DNA from 2 places in the Streptomyces sp. NPDC057137 genome. Region 1 is predicted to be linked to the other one. Evidence: riboswitches for the same ligand, from Rfam matches in the RefSeq annotation. Region 1 holds a riboswitch; the other holds the start of a gene.
The links. Region 1 has a riboswitch for thiamine pyrophosphate ahead of thiO (glycine oxidase ThiO). Riboswitches for the same ligand answer to the same signal wherever they lie in the genome.
Positions count from the first base shown of each region.

Region 2: linked by a shared signal. The riboswitch ahead of ACFT9I_RS17195 (thiamine ABC transporter substrate binding subunit) and the one ahead of thiO (glycine oxidase ThiO) in region 1 are both predicted to bind thiamine pyrophosphate.

Region 1 is NZ_JBHUUW010000106.1:9,267-12,442, reverse strand. It holds gene ACFT9I_RS38525 (NAD(P)/FAD-dependent oxidoreductase) at 46-1,209, opposite strand; TPP riboswitch at 1,374-1,488, shown strand; gene thiO (glycine oxidase ThiO) at 1,485-2,690, shown strand; gene thiS (sulfur carrier protein ThiS) at 2,687-2,923, shown strand; gene ACFT9I_RS38510 (thiazole synthase) at 2,929-3,176, shown strand, end outside.
Region 2 is NZ_JBHUUW010000018.1:33,624-36,799, forward strand. It holds gene rlmN (23S rRNA (adenine(2503)-C(2))-methyltransferase RlmN) at 1-910, shown strand, start outside; TPP riboswitch at 966-1,090, shown strand; gene ACFT9I_RS17195 (thiamine ABC transporter substrate binding subunit) at 1,170-2,264, shown strand; gene ACFT9I_RS17200 (ABC transporter permease) at 2,405-3,176, shown strand, end outside.

The sequences.
Region 1 (3,176 bases):
GGACAAGCCTGCCATCCCGGACTGACAGTCGGAAGCCGAGCCGGGTCAGAGGGCCGTCAGTTTGAGCGGTACGGCGGGGTCGGCGGCACGCTCCGTGTCGATCCGGGCGCCCGACGCGACGAGCTTGCGGCCCTGCGCCAGATCGCGCGGCCTGCCGACGGCCAGCAGCGCCACCAGCGCCCCGTCACGCAGCCAGAGGACCGACCAGGCGGCGCTCGCCGGGTCGCCGCGCCACAGCAGGGTGTCGGCCCGCGCGTGATGGCCCGCGTACTGCACGAAGCGGCCGAACTGCTCGGACCAGAAGTACGGGACCGGGTCGTACGGCTCGTGCGACTCCCCGACGATGTCGGCGGCGACCGTACGTGGCCCCTGGAGCGCGTTGTCCCAGTGGTGCACCATCAGCCGCTCGCCGTAGCGGGCCGAGGGGAACGAGGCACAGTCCCCGACCGCGTACACGCCGGGCTGTGAGGCGCGCAGCCGGTCGTCGGCCGTGACGGCGCCCTCGGGGCCCGTCACGATGCCGGAGCCCGCCAGCCAGGCCGTGGCGGGTCTGGCGCCGATGCCCACGACCACCGCGTCCGCCGCCAGCTCGCGGCCGTCGGCGAGGACCACCGTGCCGGGTTCCACGGCTGCCACGCGCGCGTGGGTGAGGAGTTCGGCGCCGCTCTCCGCGTACCAGTGCGCCATCGGAGTGGCGACCTCGGCGGGCAGGGCGCCGGCGAGGGGACGGCCCGCGGCCTCGACGACGGTCACCGCGCAGTCGGCCTCCCTGGCCGCGGTGGTGAACTCGGCGCCGATCCAGCCCGCGCCGACCACGACGATGTGCCGCCCGCGGTCCAGGACGGGGCGCAGCCGCGCCGCGTCGTCCAGGGTGCGCAGCAGATGGACACCGGGCACGCCCTCGGCGCCCGGCAGTGTGATCGGCTCGGCGCCGGTGGCGATGACGAGCACGTCGTACGGAACCGGCCCCGCCTCCGTGTCCAACTCCCGGTCCCCGGGACGCACACCGGTCACTTCGAGACCCAGCCGCAGTTCCACGGAGAGCGCTTCGAAGTCCACGTCGAAGGCCGAACTCTCCGCCGTCCCCAGGAGGACGGCCTTCGAGAGCGGGGGCCGGTCGTAGGGCTGGTGCCGCTCGGCGCCGATGAGGGTGACGGGGCCGTCGTGGCCCAGTTCGCGCAGTGCCACGGCGGTCTGCACACCCGCCATACCCGCGCCGACGACGACGGTGCGCCGCTCGTCCGTCTGCTTCCGCTGCTCGCTCACCCGATCACCTTAAGGACCCGGCCGGGACGACGACTCCCTTACAGGGCGCGGGGACAGGGGGTTACGCTGACTCCCGAAGCACTTATCGGCAGTAGCGAACAAGAGACTTCACACCTCGCGGGAGCCCGCACGCAGCGGGCTGAGAGGGAGGCTGACACGGCCTCCGACCGTACGAACCTGATCCGGGTCATGCCGGCGAAGGGAGGAGCTGGACGCCCATGCGGTCATCTCATACCGACGTCCTCGTCGTCGGGGGCGGGATCATCGGCCTCGTCACCGCCTGGCGGGCGGCGCAGCGCGGACTCGGCGTCACCGTCGTCGATCCGGAGCCGGGCGGCGGCGCCGCGCAGGTCGCCGCCGGAATGCTCGCCGCCGTCAGCGAACTCGACCACGGCGAACAGACCCTGCTGGGGCTGAACATCGCCTCCGCGGGGCTCTACCCCGACTTCGTCGCCGAGTTGGAGTCGGTCTCCGGCCAGGACACCGGCTACCGCGTCTGCGGCACGCTCGCGGTCGCCCTCGACACCGACGACCGGGCGCAGCTGCGTGAACTCCATGCCCTCCAAAGGAGGTCGGGTCTGGAGTCGGAGTGGCTCACCGGCCGCGAGTGCCGGCGGCTGGAGCCGATGCTCGCCCCGGGGGTGCGCGGGGGTCTGCGGGTCGACGGCGACCATCAGATCGACCCGCGCCGGCTCGCGGCCGCCCTGGTGACGGCCTGTGAGCGGGCGGGGGTGGTCTTCCACCGGGCCTGGGCCGAGCGTCTGCGGGTGGTCCGGGACCGGGCCGCCGGGGTCGCCGTCGGCGGCGGCGCCGAACTCGGCGCCGACCAGGTCGTCATCGCCGGGGGCAGCCTCAGCGGGCAGCTCGCGGGCGTGCCGGACGACGTCCTGCCACCGGTACGCCCCGTGAAGGGCCAGGTTCTGCGGCTGACGGTGCCACGCCCGTACGCGCCGTTCCTGTCCAGGACGCTGCGGGCCGAGGTCCGCGGCAGCCACATCTATCTGGTGCCGCGCGAGAACGGCGAGCTGGTCGTGGGCGCCACGAGCGAGGAACTCGGCTGGGACACGACGGTGACGGCGGGCGGGGTGTACGAACTGCTGCGCGACGCCCACGAACTCCTTCCCGGCATCACCGAACTGCCGCTCACCGAGACCCGTGCCGGGCTGCGGCCGACCTCGCCGGACAACGCCCCGCTGCTCGGGCCGACCGCCCTGCCGGGGCTTCATCTGGCGACCGGGCACCACCGCAACGGGGTGCTTCTGACGCCCGTCACCGGTCAGGTGATGGCGACCGTGCTCACGACGGGCGAACTGCCCGACGACGCGCGGCCCTTCACACCGGGCCGCTTCTCCCCCGGCTTCGCGCCCGGCTCCTCGCCGGGCTTCTCCCCCGCCGTCTCCGTAGGTCAGGAGCAGCACGCATGACCGACACCACGCATTCGTCCGCGCGGGGATCCGTGACCGTCTCGGTGAACGGTGAGGCCCGGGTCCTCGCCGGCCCCGTCACCCTCGACGTCCTCGTCGCGACCCTCACGCCCGCCCCGTCGGGCGTCGCCGCCGCGCTCAACGAGACCGTCGTCCCGCGCGGGCGCTGGTCGGCCACCACCCTGTCCGACGGCGACCGCGTCGAAGTCCTCACCGCCGTCCAAGGAGGCTGAGCCCGATGTCCGACGACCGGCTCGTCATCGGCGACTCCGTCCTCGACTCCCGCCTCATCATGGGTACGGGCGGCGCGCCCAGCCTCGACGTACTGGAACGGTCCCTGATCGCGTCGGGCACCGAACTCACCACCGTCGCCATGCGCCGGCTGGACCCCACCGTGCACGGCTCCGTCCTGTCCGTGCTCGACCGGCTGGGCATCCGGGTCCTGCCGAACACGGCGGGCTGCTTCACCGCGGGCGAGGCTGTCCT
Region 2 (3,176 bases), on a different contig from region 1:
GGCCGCCGCGCGCGAGAAGCTCGCCACGGAGCTGCTGCCCGACCTGATGTCCGTGGTCCGGCACATCTCCTGTGACGACGACACCACCCGTAAGACGCTGTGGCGGCTGCACGACGGCACGCTCGTCGAGTCCGTCCTGATGCGCTACCCGGACCGGGTCACCATGTGCATCTCCTCGCAGGCGGGCTGCGGCATGAACTGCCCGTTCTGCGCCACGGGGCAGGCGGGTCTCGACCGCAACCTGTCCACGGCCGAGATCGTGCACCAGATCGTGGACGGTATGCGCGCGCTGCGCGACGGCGAGGTCCCCGGCGGCCCCGCCCGGCTCTCCAACATCGTCTTCATGGGCATGGGCGAACCGCTCGCCAACTACCGCCGCGTCGTCGGGTCGATCCGTCGGCTGACCGACCCGGAGCCGGACGGTCTCGGCCTCTCGCAGCGCGGCATCACCGTCTCGACGGTGGGCCTGGTGCCCGCGATGCTGCGATTCGCCGACGAGGGCTTCAAGTGCCGCCTCGCCGTCTCGCTTCACGCGCCCGACGACGAACTGCGTGACACCCTCGTGCCGGTCAACACCCGCTGGAAGGTGCGGGAGGTGCTGGACGCCGCCTGGGAGTACGCCGAGAAGTCGGGGCGCCGGATCTCCATCGAGTACGCCATGATCCGCGACATCAACGACCAGGCGTGGCGGGGCGATCTGCTGGGGCGGCTGCTCAAGGGCAAGCGGGTGCACGTCAATCTGATCCCGCTCAACCCGACGCCCGGCTCCAAGTGGACCGCTTCACGCCCCGAGGACGAGAAGGCCTTCGTCGAGGCCATCGCGTCCCACGGGGTGCCCGTGACGGTGCGCGACACCCGCGGCCAGGAGATCGACGGAGCGTGCGGTCAGCTGGCGGCGACGGAGCGCTGAGCGCGGCGAAGGGGCCCCGTCGGGGCCCATGTACGCTGGGGTTCGAACGAATTACATATTCCGACAGGGGAGCGCCACAGCGCTGAGAGTGCGGCAGAGGCTCGAGAAGAGCCTCACGGTCGCAGACCCTCTGAACCTTGCCCAGGTCATTCTGGGTAGGAAGTTCGGTCATCACTCAAGCTGTTGCGCCCTGCCCTGCTCCGGTTCGCCGGCGCGGGGCAGGGCCGCGTCTTCTCCTGGACATCCCAGGAGGAATTCAGTGCGTACCACGAAGAAGATGGCGGTCGGCGCCGTCGCCGCCGCGCTGGGGGTCTCCACGCTCGCCGCGTGCGGCGGCGGATCCGAGGACTCCACGGCGTCGGACGGCGCGAAGTCCAAGAGCGTGACGCTCGTCGCCCACGACTCGTTCGCCGCCTCGGACTCCGTACTGAAGGAGTTCACCGAGCAGACGGGCTACACCGTCAAGGTGCTCAAGAGCGGCGAGGCCGGCGAGGCGCTCAACAAGGAGATCCTCACCAAGGGTTCGCCGCAGGGCGACGTCTTCTTCGGCGTCGACAACACCCTGCTCTCCCGTGCTCTCGACAACGGTCTGTTCACGCCGTACGAGGCGAAGGGACTCGACCAGGTCCGCGCCGACGTACGGCTCGACGACGCCAAGCACCGTGTCACCCCCGTCGACACCGGCGACATCTGCGTCAACTACGACAAGAAGTACTTCACCGACAAGAAACTGGCCCCGCCGCAGTCCTTCGCCGACCTGACGAAGCCCGCCTACAAGGACCTCCTCGTCGTCGAGAACGCCGAGCAGTCCTCACCGGGCCTCGGCTTCCTCCTCGGCACCGTCGCCGCGTACGGGGACGACGGCTGGCAGGACTACTGGAAGAAGCTCAAGGCCAACGGCGTCCAGGTCGTCGACAGCTGGGAACAGGCCTACAACGAGGACTTCTCCGGCTCGGCGGGCGGCAAGAAGGCGAAGGCGGAGCGTCCGCTCGTCGTCTCGTACGCGTCGAGCCCGCCTGTCGAGGTCCTGTACGCCGACCCGCAGCCCAAGGAAGCGCCTACCGGCGTCGCCGCGGGCACCTGCTTCCGCCAGATCGAGTTCGCCGGCCTGCTCCAGGGGGCGAAGAACGAGGCGGGCGGCAAGGCCCTGCTGGACTTCCTGGTGAGCAAGACCTTCCAGGAGGACATGCCGCTCAACATGTTCGTGAACCCGGTCGTCGACGGTGCGAAGCTGCCCGCGCTCTTCACCGACCACGGCGCCGTCGTCGACAACCCGGAGACGGTGGCGCCGGAGAAGATAGCCAAGAACCGTGACGAGTGGATCCAGTCGTGGTCCTCACTCGTCGTCAAGTAGGCGCGGAGGCCGCCCGGAAGGGCGAGAGGCCCACGGGTAAGGCTGCCGCCGCCGGTCCCGTCGTCCGACGACGGGACCGGGGAGCGGGGCGCGCGGCGCGCGTCGTACGGCGCCGGGGGAGCGCCGTACGGCTCTGCCTCATGGCCGTACCCGTCGCCTTCTTCGCGGTCTTCTTCGCCTACCCCGTCGCCGCGATCGTCGGCCGCGGGCTGAAGGCGGACGGCTCCTGGCACTGGGGCAGGTTCGGCGACGTGCTGAGCCGGCCCGACATCGGGCAGGTGCTCTGGTTCACGACGTGGCAGGCTGCGGTCTCCACCGCCCTCACCCTGCTGATCGCGCTCCCCGGTGCCTACGTCTTCGCCCGCTTCCAGTTCCCCGGCAAAGAGGTGCTGCGCGCCGTCGTGACCGTGCCGTTCGTCCTGCCGACCGTCGTTGTCGGCACGGCGTTCCTCGCCCTGCTGGGGCGCGGCGGGCTGCTCGACGAACTGTGGGGCGTGCGGGCGGACACGACGGTATGGGCGATCCTCCTCGCGCATGTCTTCTTCAACTACGCGGTGGTCGTCCGCACCGTGGGGGGCCTCTGGGCCCGCCTCGACCCACGTCAGGAAGAGGCCGCGCGAGTGCTCGGCGCCGGGCGGTTCGCGGCGTGGTGGCGCGTCACGCTGCCCGCGCTCGGCCCCGCCGTAGCCGCCGCGGCGCTGATGGTCTTTCTCTTCACCTTCACTTCCTTCGGCATCGTCCAGATCCTGGGCGGTCCGGCCTACTCCACGCTGGAGGTGGAGATCTACCGGCAGACCGCGCAGCTGCTCGATCTGCCCACCGCCGCCGTTCTGACGATGGTGCAGTTCGCCGCCGTCGGCGCGGTCCTGGCGCTGCACGCCTGGACCGTACGGAGGCGGGAGACCGCCCTGA